One region of the Variovorax sp. GW821-FHT09B05 genome, then DNA from elsewhere that is predicted to be linked to it. Evidence: predicted binding sites of a transcription regulator. Region 1 holds the regulator's gene; each other region holds the start of a gene.
What was found. Region 1 encodes sigma-54, which starts transcription at its own class of promoters, with help from an activator protein. Its sites were predicted from a motif close to TGGCANGNAANCTGCTTT; they were not measured.

Region 1 (4,294 bases):
TCGCTGCGCGCGCGACGCATCTGCTCGACCACGTTGTAGCGCACGCTGTCGACGTCGAGCAGCGGCACGCCGCCGTACGAGGCGGTCTTGCCGATCACGCGATCGGGCGAATCGGCATAGGCCTCGGCGGTGGTCCAGATCAGGCCGAGCCGGCCAGCGTCGAGGTCCTCGGCGATCGGGCCGTAGCCCAGCAGGTCGTTGGGCGCGGGCTTCGGCGGCGGCGGCGTGGTGTCGGGGCCGGTGGCGGCCTCGAAGCGGCGTTGCAGTTCGTCGGCAGGCAGCGCGCTCGCCACCACCGATTCGACGGGCCGCACGTAGGGGCTGTTCCAGTACTGGTCGAACAGGCTGCCCAGGCGCGGGACCAGCGCGCCCGTCACGAAGGTGTCGAGGTCGATGAAGTTCTCGCCCGCGGTGCGCCGGAAGTACTGGTTGCCGATGTTGCGCCCGCCCGCCACGGCCATCGCGCCGTCGGCGATGAACAGCTTGTTGTGCATGCGCCGGTTGACGCGGCTGAAGTCGAACAGCGAGGCGGTGAAGCGCGCGAGCAGGCTGCCGCGGCCGGCCGGGAAGGGGTTGAACAGGCGCAGCTCGACGTTGGGCGTGGCCGCGAAGCCGCGCAGCAGCTCGTCCTCGCCCGCGGTGTAGAGGTCGTCCATCAGCACGCGCACCCGCACGCCGCGCTGCGCGGCATCGCGCAGGGTGCGCAGCAGGTAGCGACCGGTCTCGTCGTTCTCGATCTGGTAGTACTGGACGTCGAGCGTGCGCTGGGCCCGGCGCGCGAGCTGGATGCGGGTGTCGAAGGCGAAGTCGCCGCCCGGCATGAGGCGAAAGCCGCTGAGGTCGGGGTCGGGCTGCGCGGCCAGCGCGATGCGCCCGAGCGCGGTGTCCTTCGACACGGCGATGGCCTTGGCGGGGGCGCGCGGAGCTTCGTCGGGCAAGGTGGCGCAACCGGCGGCCAGCAGCGCGGCCGCGATGGCGAACACCCAGGGCCCACAGCGCGACAGCAGGCGTCGGGCCATCGGGGACTTTCTACAGGGCCTTGCGCAGGTTGGCGGGCGCGATGCGCAGCGCCTCGCGGTACTTGGCGACGGTGCGGCGCGCGCACTCGATGCCCTGCTCCTTGAGCATCTCGGAGATCTGGCTGTCCGACAGCGGCTTCTTCACGCTCTCCGAACCGACGAACTGCTTGATCAGCGCGCGCACCGCGGTGCTCGAGGCATTGCCGCCGGTCTCGGTGCCCAGCGCCGAGCCGAAGAAGTACTTGAGCTCGACCGTGCCGAAGGGCGTCGACATGTACTTGGCGGTGGTCACGCGCGAGATGGTGGACTCGTGCAGCCCGAGCTCGTCGGCGATCTCGCGCAGCACCAGCGGGCGCATCGCGAGCTCGCCGTGCACGAAGTAGCTCTTCTGCCGCTCGACGATGGCGTTGCTCACGCGCAGGATGGTGTCGAAGCGCTGCTGGATGTTCTTGATGAACCAGCGCGCCTCCTGCAGCCGCTGCGACAGCGCCTGGCTGCCCTCGCCCTTGTGCGACTTGAGCGCGCCGGCATAGATGTCGTGCACGCGCAGCCGCGGCATCACCTCGGGGTTGAGCATGACGCGGAACTTCACGTTGGTGCCGCGGCCGGTCTTGGTGACGATCACGTCGGGGATGACGATGTTGCGTTCGACGTCGACGAAGCGGCGGCCCGGCTTGGGTTCGAGCCGCGCGATGATCTGCAGCGCCGAACGCACCAGTTCCTCGTTGGTGCGCGTGAGCGTGGCCAGGCGCTTGAAGTCGCGCCGCGCGAGCAACTCCATCGGCTGCTTGCAGATGGCGAGCGCGGTCTTGCGCACCAGCTCTTCTTCCTCGGTCTCGTCCTCGTCAGCCAGCGCGCGCAGCTGGATCGCGAGGCATTCGCCGAGGTCGCGCGCGCCCACGCCCGCGGGCTCCAGGCTCTGCAGCAGGCCGAGCGCGACCTGGAAGTGGTGCACCAGTTCGTCGAACTGGTCGTTGTCGTCGCCAGCGAGGCCCGAGGCCAGCGCCGGCAGCGAATCCTCGAGGTAGCCGTCGTCGTTGAGCGACTCGATCAAGAAGCGCAGCGCGGCGCTGTCGTTCTCGTTGAGCCGCAGGCTCAGCGCCTGGCGGTGCAGGAAGGACTGCAGCGATTCCTGGCTGCGCGCGAGCTCGGTGGCATCGGCGCGCTCGTCGTCGCCGGTGCTGCTGTTGTTGCGCGCGGGCGCGTCGCTGCCCCACTCGCTGTCGTCGGGCGCCATGTCGACGGTGCCGTCGCCTTCCCAGTCGGGCTCGCGCTCGGGCGAGTCGAGGGCCGGCTCGGCCTCGGACGACGAGGCGGTCTCGGTGGACGTGGTCGAAGTCGAAGGCGCGGCGCTCGCGTAGTCGCTCTCTGCCTCGCGCTCGGTGTCCTCGCGCGGCGCGGGCGTGTCGGCGGCGTCGAGGCCGAACTCCTCGCGCGCGGCTTCCTCGGCGGTGCGCTCGAGGAAGGGGTTCTCGTCGAGCATCTGCTCGACCTCCTGGCTCAGTTCGAGCGTGGAGAGCTGCAGCAGCCGGATCGACTGCTGCAGCTGAGGCGTCAGCGCGAGATGCTGCGAAACGCGCAGCGACAAGCCTTGTTTCATGCCCTCAGGAAATGACTTGCACGAGGGTCATCACATCCGGAAGTGCTCGCCCAGGTAGACCCGGCGCACTTCGGCGTTGTCGACGATCTCCGAGGGCGTGCCCTGTGCCAGCACATGGCCGTCGCTGATGATGAAGGCGTGGTCGCAGATGCCCAGCGTCTCGCGCACGTTGTGGTCGGTGATCAGCACGCCGATGCCGCGTTCCTTCAGGAAGCTGATGATGCGCTGGATCTCGATCACCGCGATCGGGTCGATGCCGGCGAAGGGTTCGTCGAGCAGGATGAAGCGCGGCTGGGTGGCCAGCGCGCGCGCGATCTCGACGCGGCGGCGTTCGCCGCCCGACAGCGCGAGCGCGGGCGAATCGCGCAGGTGGTCGACGCGCAGGTCGGCCAGCAGCTCCGACAGGCGCTCTTCCATGCGCTGCTTCGACAGCGCCTGCGGCCGGCCGTTGGCATCGGGCTCGCGCTGCAGCTCGAGCACCGCGCGCACGTTCTCCTCGACCGTGAGCTTGCGGAAGATCGAGGCCTCCTGCGGCAGGTAGCTCAGGCCCATGCGCGCGCGGCGGTGGATCGGCATGTGGGCGATCGGCTCGCCGTCGATGGAGATCTCGCCCGCGTCGGCGCGCACCAGCCCGACGATCATGTAGAACGAGGTGGTCTTCCCGGCGCCGTTGGGCCCGAGCAGTCCGACCACTTCGCCCTTCTGCACGTCGAGCGAGACGTCCTTGACCACCTTGCGGCTGCCATAGCTCTTCTGCAGGCCGCGCGCGACGAGGCGGCTGCCCGGCACGCCGTTGGCTTCCTGGGTTCCGGCGGCTTCGATCACTTGCGTTCTTCCCCTTCGCCGCTCAGCGTGGTGGTGGAGCGCAGTCCGGCGCCCGGTGCCGGCGTGGGTGCCGGGGCCGCGGGACGGCGCGTGGCCGGCGCCGAGGCGCCGGGCGCACCCGGTGCGGCGGGCGCGGCCGACTTCGGCGTGAGGATGGCCTTGACGCGGCCACCGCCACCTGGCGCCGACACGCCGGCGTTGGGCGGCACGGTCGAGCCGTTGACGGTGTAGGTGTCGTTGCTCTGGTCGTAGACGATCAGCGCGCCGCTGCTCTCGTCGTTGGGCGTGGCGCCGACCAGGCGGCGCATGACGGCGCGGCGGATGAACTTGACGTTGTCGGCACGGCTGTCGTACTCGATGACCTCGGACTCGCCCTCGATCCACTCGTCGCCGTTGCCGTTGCGCTTCTGCTTGTAATAGGCGAGCTTGCCGGGCGCCGCGGTGACCACGCCGTACTGGTAGCCCTCGGGGTCCTGGCGCACGTCGATGCGCGCGCCGCGGATGATGATGGTGCCCTTGGTGACCACCACGTTGCCGGTGAAGACGCTGGTCTGCTTGAGATCGTCGTAGCGCATCGAATCGGATTCGATGTTCATCGGCTTGGTCCGGTCGGCCGTTTCGGCCAGGGCAGCGGCGGCGGAGCCGGCCAGCAGCAGCGCGGCCAGCACGAGGCGACCGGTGCGGCGAAGGGAGGAGGTGGGGTGAGAGTGCGATGTCATAGAGGCACGAAACTTGCTCTGCATTGTATGCGGCCCATCGCGCCAGACCCATGCGCGCGGATGAAAAAGCCCCGGGGCGGCGAACCCGGGCACGGCACCCCGCGGGATCGCCCCGCGTTCTGCCGACCGGC
Region 2 (4,294 bases), on a different contig from region 1:
GACGCCGCCTTCTTCGAAGGCAGCGACTGGACCGTCAACTTCCTCATCAACCTCGGCCACGGCGACGCGTCGAAGCTGTTCGGGCGCCTGCCGCGCCTGGGCTTCGACGAGGCCTGCGTGCTGGCCTGAAAGCCCTCGGCATGCAACACGCCATGGCCTGCGCTCCGATGCCCGCCGGTTTGCCATCCGGCCTGCAGAAAGCCGACTACCGCAACGCGATGGCGCGACTCGGCGCGGCCGTCAACATCATCACCACCGACGGTCCCGCGGGCCGCGCCGGCTTCACGGCCTCGGCCGTCTGCAGCGTGACCGACGAGCCGCCGACCCTGCTCGTGTGCCTCAACCGCTCGGCCTCGGTGTACCCGGCCTTCAAGGCCAACGGCGTGCTGTGCGTGAACGTGCTCGCCGCGGGCCACCAGTCGCTGTCCGCGCTGTTCGGCGGCCGCACGCCGATGGACGAGCGCTTCGCCGCCGGCCGCTGGCGCCGCGATGCCACCGGCTCGCCGATGCTCGAGGACGCGGCCGTCTCCTTCGACTGCCGCGTGATGCACGCCACCAGCGCGGGCACGCACGACGTGCTGTTCTGCGAAGCCGTGGCCATCGCCATCGGCGGCGCGGCGCAGGGGCTGATCTACTTCGATCGGCGTTATCACGAGATCGCGGCGCCGCCGCACTGAAGCCGCGAACTCAACGCGGCTCGATGCCCTGCAGCACGATGCGCTGCACGTTCTCCACGGTGCGCTCGAAGAAGCCCTCGTCTTCCAGCGTGTGACCCGACAGCGCCTGCACCTGCACGCCGAAGTCGGCGTAGTGCTGCGTGATCGCCCACAGCGCGAAGATCAGGTGCGGCGGATCGACCGGCGCGAGCTTGCCGGCCTCGACCCAGGCGCGGATCACTTCGGATTTCTTCTCCACCAGCGTGCGCAGCTCGCGATCGAGCTCGTCGCGCAGCAGCGGCGCGCCCTGGATCATCTCGAGGCAGAACAGGCGCGAGGCATCGGGCCGGTCGCGCGAGATCACGAGCTTGCGGCGGATGTAGTCGCCGATCGCCTCGCGCGGATCCTGCTCGGCGCTGAAGCCGCGCAGCGGCTCGAGCCACAGCGCGAGCAGGTCGCGCAGCACGTTGACGTAGAGCTCTTCCTTGTTCGCAAAGTAGTAGAGCAGGTTGCTCTTCGACACGTCGGCGCGCGCGGCCACCTGGTCGATCGAGGTGCCGTGCAGCCCGAAGCGCGAGAACAGCCCGAGCGCCGCACCCAGGATCGCGCTGCGCTTGTTCTCGATCTGGCGCAGCCGCCGGTTCACCGCCGACGCGCTGCGCACGGCGGGCTTGCGGCTCGGCTTCTCGCTGTGGCTGGCCGCGGCCAGCGCCTTGGTCTTCGGCATCTTCCCTCGCTCTTTCTGTCTTCGTCGGTCGTTGGTTCGGAACGCGCACCACTGTAAGGCCGCGATGCATCGCACCGCGTCGCGCCGGTGTTGACCAGGCCTCGGCGCGCACCATGCTGACGCGACGAAAGCGATTTGTCCATTTGGTCCAACTGGCACAGACGTTGCATGGCGAAAGGCATGCCAAGCCCATGGAGCCATTCGCCATGACCCTGCTGTCCGTTCCCATCATCGATCTCGCGCCGTACTTCGCCGGCACCGCCGAAGGCAAGGCCGAGGTCGCGCACAAAGTCGACGAAGCCTGCCGCAGCATCGGCTTCCTCGTGATCACCAACCACGGCATCGCACCCGAGCTGATCGAACGCGTGGCCTCGCTGTCGCGGCGCTTCTTCGAGCTGCCCCTGGCCGAGAAGCGCAAGGTCGACCGCCCGCGCGAGGACGCGGTGCGCGGCTACAGCGCGGTCGGCGAGGAAGGCCTCTCGTACAGCCTCGAGGAAGCGGCACCGGGCGACCTCAAGGAGTCGTTCTCGATCGGCCCCTCGAACGTGCCCGACGACGACTACCACCGCGGTCCCGCCGCAGGCCCGCACTTCGAGCCCAACAGCTGGCCGCCGATCGAGGGCTTCCGCGAAGCCTACGAGGGCTACTTCGAGGCGATGAGCGATCTCTCGCGCTCGCTGATGCGCGTGTTCGCGCTCGGCCTCGCGCTGCCCGAGCGCTTCTTCGACGACAAGATCGACCGCCACATCAGCATGTTCCGCGTGCTGAGCTATCCGCCGCAGCGCGAGCAGCCGCTGCCGGGCCAACTGCGCGCGGGCGCGCACAGCGACTACGGCAGCCTCACCATCGTGCTGCCCGACGACAAGGGCCTGCAGGTGTTCAACAAGGCCGGCCAGTGGGTCGACGTGCCGCAGGTCGAGGGCGGCCTGGTCGTCAACATCGCCGACCTGATGATGCAGTGGACCAACGACCAGTGGGTGTCGACGCTGCACCGCGTGATCAACCCGCCCTTCGAGGTGGCGAGCACCAACCGCCGGCAGTCGCTGGTGTTCTTCCACCAGCCCAACTACGACGCGATGGTCGAGTGCCTGCCGAGCTGCCTCGCGCCCGGCGAACAACCGAAGTACGCGCCGATCTCCTCGGGCGACCACCTGACCTCGAAGTTCGTCAAGCAGACGACCTTCGGCGGCACCAAGGTGACGGCGTAGAGCACATGGCCCACCTGTCCTACGTCAACGTCTTCGCGAAGGACGTGGTCGCGCTCAGCGGCTTCTACCAGCGCGTGTTCGGCTTCCCCGAGATCGAGGCGATCCGATCGCCGATCTTCCGCGGCCTCGACACCGGCAAGTCGAGCCTGGGCTTCAACGCGCTCGATGTCTACGAACTGCTGCAGCTCGCCGAGTTCGCCGACACGCGCGGCGTGAAGTTCCTGCTCAACATCGACGTCGACAGCCAGGACGAGGTCGACCGGATGGTGCCGATCGCGCTCGAGGCCGGCGCCACGCTCGTCAAGGCGCCCTACCGCACCTACTACGACTGGTACCAGTCGGTGCTGCTCGATCCCGAGGGCAACGTGTTCCGCATCAACTTCATGCTGTGACGCGCCCGCGGCCTCCTCGCGCCTGCTCGCTCTCCTTCTTCTTCCCGGCCCCTTCCGCCATGCCTCTCTCGAAAGGTTGCTCCATGCCGCGCACTCCCGTTTCCTGCCTCGCCCTGACCTTCGCGGCGGGCGCAGCGTCCCTCGCGGCGCTGCCCGCGGCCGCCGCCGATGGCTTCACGCTCAAGGACAAGCCCAAGATCGCGATGCTCTACTTCGGCCCCAAGAACGACGGCGGCTGGACCCAGGCCTTCGACGAAGCGCGCGTGAAGATCGAGAAGGAACTCGGCCAGAAGATCCAGTTCGTCGAGAACGTGCCCGAGGACGCCTCGGCCATCAAGCCCGCGGCCGAGAAGTTCATCCAGCGCGGCGCCAACATCGTCATCGGCACGGCCTTCGGCTACTCCGACAGCTTCAAGGACCTGGCCGCCAAGTACCCCGACGTCGCCTTCCTCAACGGCTCGGGCACCACCAACGGCCGCAACCTCGAATCCTTCTACGGCCGCACCTACGAGAGCCAGTACCTGTGCGGCATGGCCGCGGGCGCGGCTTCCAAGAGCGGCAAGCTGGGCTTCGTCGCGGCCAATCCCTTCGGCGTGGTGAACTGGACCATCAACGCCTTCGCGCTCGGCGCGCAGAAGATGAACCCCAACGCCACCGTCAACGTGATCTACACCGGCGCGTGGAACGACCCCGTGAAGGAACGCGCGGCCGCCGCCGCGCTGATCGACCAGGGCGCCGACGTGATCGGCCAGCACGTCGACAGCCCCACGCCGCAGATCGTCGCGCAGGAGCGTGGCGTCTACGGCACCGGCCACCACCGCGACCTGCGCCAGTTCGCGCCCAAGGCCACGCTGTGCTCCTCGGTCTGGGTGTGGGACCGCTTCCTGACGCCCGAGCTCAAGAAGGTCATGGCCGGCAACTGGAAACCCGCCGAGTACGGCGCCTTCATTTCGATGAAGGACGGCGGCACCGACATCGCGGGCTTCGGCCCGGCCGTGCCCAAGGACAAGGCCGCGCTGATCACCGCGGAGCGCGACGCGCTCATGAAGGGCAAGCAGATCTACGCCGGCCCGCTGGCCGACCGCGACGGCAAGGAGCGCGTGGCCAAGGGCGCCGTGCTGTCCGATGCCGACCTCTGGAAGATGGACTGGTTCGTCAAGGGCGTGGTCACGCAGAAGTAGGCCGCGAGGAGTTCCGCCCCCATGCCCAACGCGCTCGAACTCACCGGCATCCGCAAATCCTTCGACGGCTTCGCGGCGCTGACCGACGCGCACTTCGCCGCGCGCTGGGGCGAGGTGCATGCGCTGCTCG
Region 3 (4,294 bases), on a different contig from region 1:
TCGTCGCTGCCGGCATCGCGACGCGGTTGCAGTTGCGCGGTGAGCGCGGCCAGCCGCGCGGGGTCGGCCGCCTCGAGGCCGCCGCGCCAGACGTGGCGGAAGACGGTCTCGGCCACCAGCCGGCTCACGCGGCCGTCGTCGGAGGCGGAGAGCGCGAGCCGCAGGTGCGCGAGCGGGTTGTAGGGATGCGAGGCCGGCATCGCGATCTCGATGCCGTGCTGGTGGCCCAGCCACAGCACGTGGCGGTAGGTCCAGCCGCGCTTGGCGGGAATCTCGGCCGGCCCGAGCTGGCCGTGCGCCTTGAGCACCGCGCCAAGCAGCACCGGGCGGTAGTCCACGCTGTAGCTCAGGCCCTCGAGCGTTTGCGGCAGCTGCTCGAACGCGAGGTAGGCATAGGGCGAGATGAAGTCCAGGTAGAAGTCGATGTGCTTCATGCGTCGATGTCTCCGATGGCCGGCGCCCGCCAGATGCCGGCCCGGGCCCGCCACTCTATCGCGCGCCAGACCTGCCGCCGCTCGTCGTCCTCCATGCGGCTCCAGCCCGCGATCTCGGGGATGGTGCGCAGGCAACCCTCGCAGAAGCCGCTGAGCCGGTCCATGCGGCACACCGAGCTGCAGGGCGAGGGCACCGGCTCGGCCAGCCCCCGCAGTTCCGCGGCGCGGTCGGCCAGGGCCTGCGCTTCGGCGACGTTCACGCCGCGGCCACCACCACGTCGGCCACCGGCGCGCCCGTGAGCGTCTCGAGGTCGTGCGGACGCAGCTGGAACACCGCATGCGGATGGCCCGCGGCGGCCCAGATCTCCTCGAAGCGGAACAGCTCGCGGTCGATCAGCACCACGGGCTTCGTGACATGGCCCACGGGCGACACGCCGCCGATGGTGAAGCCGGTGCGCGCCTTCACGAAGTCGGCGTCGGCACGGCCGGTCTTGCCGACGATCGCATCGACCTTCTTCTCGTCGACGCGCCGGTCGCCCGAGGTGATGACCAGCACCGCGACCTCGTCGCTCTTGCGCCGGAAGATGATGCTCTTGGCGATCTGGCCGACCGCGATGCCGAGCGCGTCGGCCGCCTGCTGCGCGGTGCGGCAGGCGTCGTCGAGCATGCGCGGCGCATGCGGGTGGCCGGCGTCCTGGAGCACGCGCGCGACGCGCTGGACACCGTCGGGAAGGGAATGGAGTTCGGAGCCGCACATGGCTTGGGTCTTCGGAGGTTCGTGGGGGCGTGCGCCCCGCGTTGCAGGCACCCGAGCATACGAAAAAGCCCCGGGCCCGGCGCCGCCGCCGCGCGGCCACCCTTTCGGGCACCGCACCAATGCGGGCAGCACCGCACCGCGGCCGCGCCACTTTGGGTGCGATTGCGGTGCGCGCACGGGCCGCCACCGGTCTTTTTCGGCGGCATGGATATTGCTCGACCCCATCGCGGACCTCCCGGCCTGGGTGGGTCCGCAGTGCCTCCGCTAACGACGGCGGGGTTCGAGCGAGCCGATGGCGATGAGCCGCCGGATTCGTTTGTCCATCCGATTATTCGCATCCGTTCCGTCGCGGAGGCCCCCTGCCGCTGTCGCCCCGACAGCCCCGGTGGCCTGCATCCGAGGACCGGCTGCCCCCGCAGGACCTCAGCATGAAAATCGCAGTCATCGGCCACGGCATGGTCGGCCACAAGTTCCTCGAGCAGCTCCACGCGCTCGGCATTCCCGGCGCGGAAGTCACCGTCCTGTGCGAGGAGCCCCGGCCGGCCTACGACCGGGTGCACCTGTCCGAATTCTTCGCGGGCAAGACGGCCGAAGACCTCTCGCTGGTCGAGCCCGGCTTCTTCGAGCGCAGCGGCTTCACGCTGCGCCTGGCCGCGCGCGCGGTGGCGGTCGAGCGGCGCAACAACACCGTCACCACGGCCGACGGCGAGGTCGTGGCCTACGACAAGCTGGTGCTGGCCACCGGCTCCTTTCCCTTCGTGCCCGCGGTGCCGGGCCGCGACCGGCCCCACTGCTTCGTCTACCGCACCATCGAGGACCTCGAGGCGATGAAGGAATGCGGCGCGCGCTCGCGCAGCGGCGTGGTGGTGGGCGGCGGCCTGCTCGGCCTCGAATGCGCGAAGGCGCTGCGCGACATGGGCCTCGAGACCCACGTGGTGGAGTTCGCGCCGCGGCTGATGGCGGTGCAGGTCGACGAGGGCGGCGGCCGCGCGCTGCGCGAGAGCATCGAGGCGCTGGGCCTGCACGTGCACACCGGCCGCAACACGGTGGAGATCGTCGACGGCGCCGCCGCGCGCCATCGCATGGTGTTCGCCGACGGCAGCTACCTCGAGACCGACATGATCGTGTTCTCGGCCGGCATCCGCCCGCGCGACGAGCTCGCGCGCCAGTGCCTGCTGGCCGTGGGTCCGCGCGGCGGCGTGGCGGTCGACGACCACTGCCGCACCAGCGACCGCAACGTCTACGCGATCGGCGAATGCGCCTCGTGGAACGAACAGACCTTCGGCCTGGTCGCGCCCGGCTACGACATGGCGCGCGTGGCGGCGCGCCACATCGCGGGCGAGCACGAGGCCGCCTTCACCGGCGCCGACATGAGCACCAAGCTCAAGCTGATGGGCGTGGACGTGGCGAGCATCGGCGACGCGCACGGCAGGACGCCGAAGTCGCGCGCCTACCAGTTCATCGACGAGCGCAAGAAGGTCTACAAGAAGATCGTCGTCAGCGAGGACGGCAAGCTGCTGCTCGGCGCCGTGCTCGTGGGCGATGCCGCCGAATACGGCACCCTGCTGCAGATGGCGCTCAACGGCATCGCACTGCCGGAAGATCCCGAGTTCCTGATCCTGCCCTCGAGCGACGGCAAGGCGAAGCCGGGCCTGGGCGTCGAGGCCCTGCCCGACAGCGCGCAGATCTGCTCGTGCAACGACGTCAGCAAGGGACAGATCTGCGAGGCCGTGGGCCAGGGCGCCTGCACCCCGGCCGCGATGAAGGCCTGCACCAAGGCCGGCGCCACCTGCGGCGGCTGCGTGCCGCTGGTCACGCAGGTCATGAAGATGGAGATGGCCAGGCGCGGCATGGCCGTCGACAACCACCTCTGCGAGCATTTCCCCTATTCGCGCCAGGAGCTCTACCACCTGATCCGCGTGGGCGAGATCCGCAGCTTCGCCGACCTGCTCGCCAGGCACGGCAAGGGCCTGGGCTGCGACATCTGCAAGCCCGTGGCCGCGAGCATCTTCGCCTCGTGCTGGAACGAGTTCGTGCTCAAGAAGGACCTGGCCGCGCTGCAGGACAGCAACGACTACTTCCTCGGCAACATCCAGAAGGACGGCACCTATTCGGTGGTGCCGCGCATGCCGGGCGGCGAGGTCACGCCCGACGGGCTGATCGCGGTCGGCCAGGTGGCGAAGAAGCACGGCCTCTACACCAAGATCACCGGCGGCGCGCGCGTGGACATGTTCGGCGCGCGCGTCGAGCAGCTGCCCGCGATCTGGGAGGAGCTGATCGCGGCCGGCTTCGAGTCGGGCCATGCCTACGGCAAGTCGCTGCGCACGGTGAAGAGCTGCGTCGGCTCGACCTGGTGCCGCTACGGCGTGGACGACAGCGTGGGCCTCGCGGTCGAGCTCGAGAACCGCTACAAGGGCCTGCGCGCGCCGCACAAGATCAAGTTCGGCGTCTCGGGCTGCACGCGCGAATGCGCCGAGGCACAGGGCAAGGACGTGGGCGTGATCGCCACCGACAAGGGCTGGAACCTCTACGTCTGCGGCAACGGCGGCATGAAGCCGCGCCATGCCGAGCTGCTCGCGAGCGACCTGTCGAAGGCCGAGCTGATCCGCCTGATCGACCGCTTCCTGATGTTCTACGTGCGCACCGCCGACCGGCTGCAGCGCACCAGCACCTGGCGCGAGAGTCTCGAGGGCGGCCTCGACTACCTCAAGGGCGTGCTGCTGCAGGACACGCTGGGCCTCCACGCCGAGCTCGAGACCCAGATGCAGGCCGTGGTCGACACCTACCAGTGCGAGTGGAAGACCGCCGTCAACGACCCGGCCACGCGCCAGCGCTTCCGCTCCTTCGTCAACAGCGACAAGCCCGACGAGCACATCGTGTTCGTGAGCGAGCGCGGCCAGAAGCGGCCGGCGCGCGCCGAGGAGCGCAGCGAGGCGGCCGACGTCTCGATGGCCTGATGCACAACGAAAAAGGAAGCCCCATGACCCAGCAAGACCTGCACTGGACCGCCGTGTGCGCGGCCACCGACATCCTGCCCGACACCGGCGTGTGCGCGCTGGTCGAGGGCGTGCACGTGGCGATCTTCCGCGTCGGCCAGGAGGCC

Region 2: a site for sigma-54 is predicted at 1,537-1,554, ahead of AC07RM_RS36775 (isopenicillin N synthase family dioxygenase). Genes of this name have one in related genera too.
Region 3: a site for sigma-54 is predicted at 1,392-1,409, ahead of nirB (nitrite reductase large subunit NirB). Genes of this name have one in related genera too.

What each region holds. Positions count from the first base shown of each region.
Region 1 is NZ_JBWKPN010000021.1:50,077-54,370, reverse strand. It holds gene AC07RM_RS36065 (phospholipase D family protein) at 1-1,019, opposite strand, end outside; gene AC07RM_RS36060 (RNA polymerase factor sigma-54) at 1,030-2,619, opposite strand; gene lptB (LPS export ABC transporter ATP-binding protein) at 2,650-3,444, opposite strand; gene lptA (lipopolysaccharide transport periplasmic protein LptA) at 3,441-4,163, opposite strand.
Region 2 is NZ_JBWKPN010000022.1:68,221-72,514, forward strand. It holds gene AC07RM_RS36760 (malonic semialdehyde reductase) at 1-129, shown strand, start outside; gene rutF (NADH-dependent FMN reductase RutF) at 141-677, shown strand; gene rutR (HTH-type transcriptional regulator RutR) at 688-1,383, opposite strand; gene AC07RM_RS36775 (isopenicillin N synthase family dioxygenase) at 1,590-2,591, shown strand; gene AC07RM_RS36780 (VOC family protein) at 2,597-2,983, shown strand; gene AC07RM_RS36785 (BMP family ABC transporter substrate-binding protein) at 3,067-4,164, shown strand; gene AC07RM_RS36790 (ABC transporter ATP-binding protein) at 4,186-4,294, shown strand, end outside.
Region 3 is NZ_JBWKPN010000012.1:198,159-202,452, forward strand. It holds gene AC07RM_RS28360 (2-hydroxychromene-2-carboxylate isomerase) at 1-434, opposite strand, end outside; gene AC07RM_RS28365 (DUF1289 domain-containing protein) at 431-694, opposite strand; gene AC07RM_RS28370 (YbaK/EbsC family protein) at 691-1,191, opposite strand; gene nirB (nitrite reductase large subunit NirB) at 1,620-4,148, shown strand; gene nirD (nitrite reductase small subunit NirD) at 4,172-4,294, shown strand, end outside.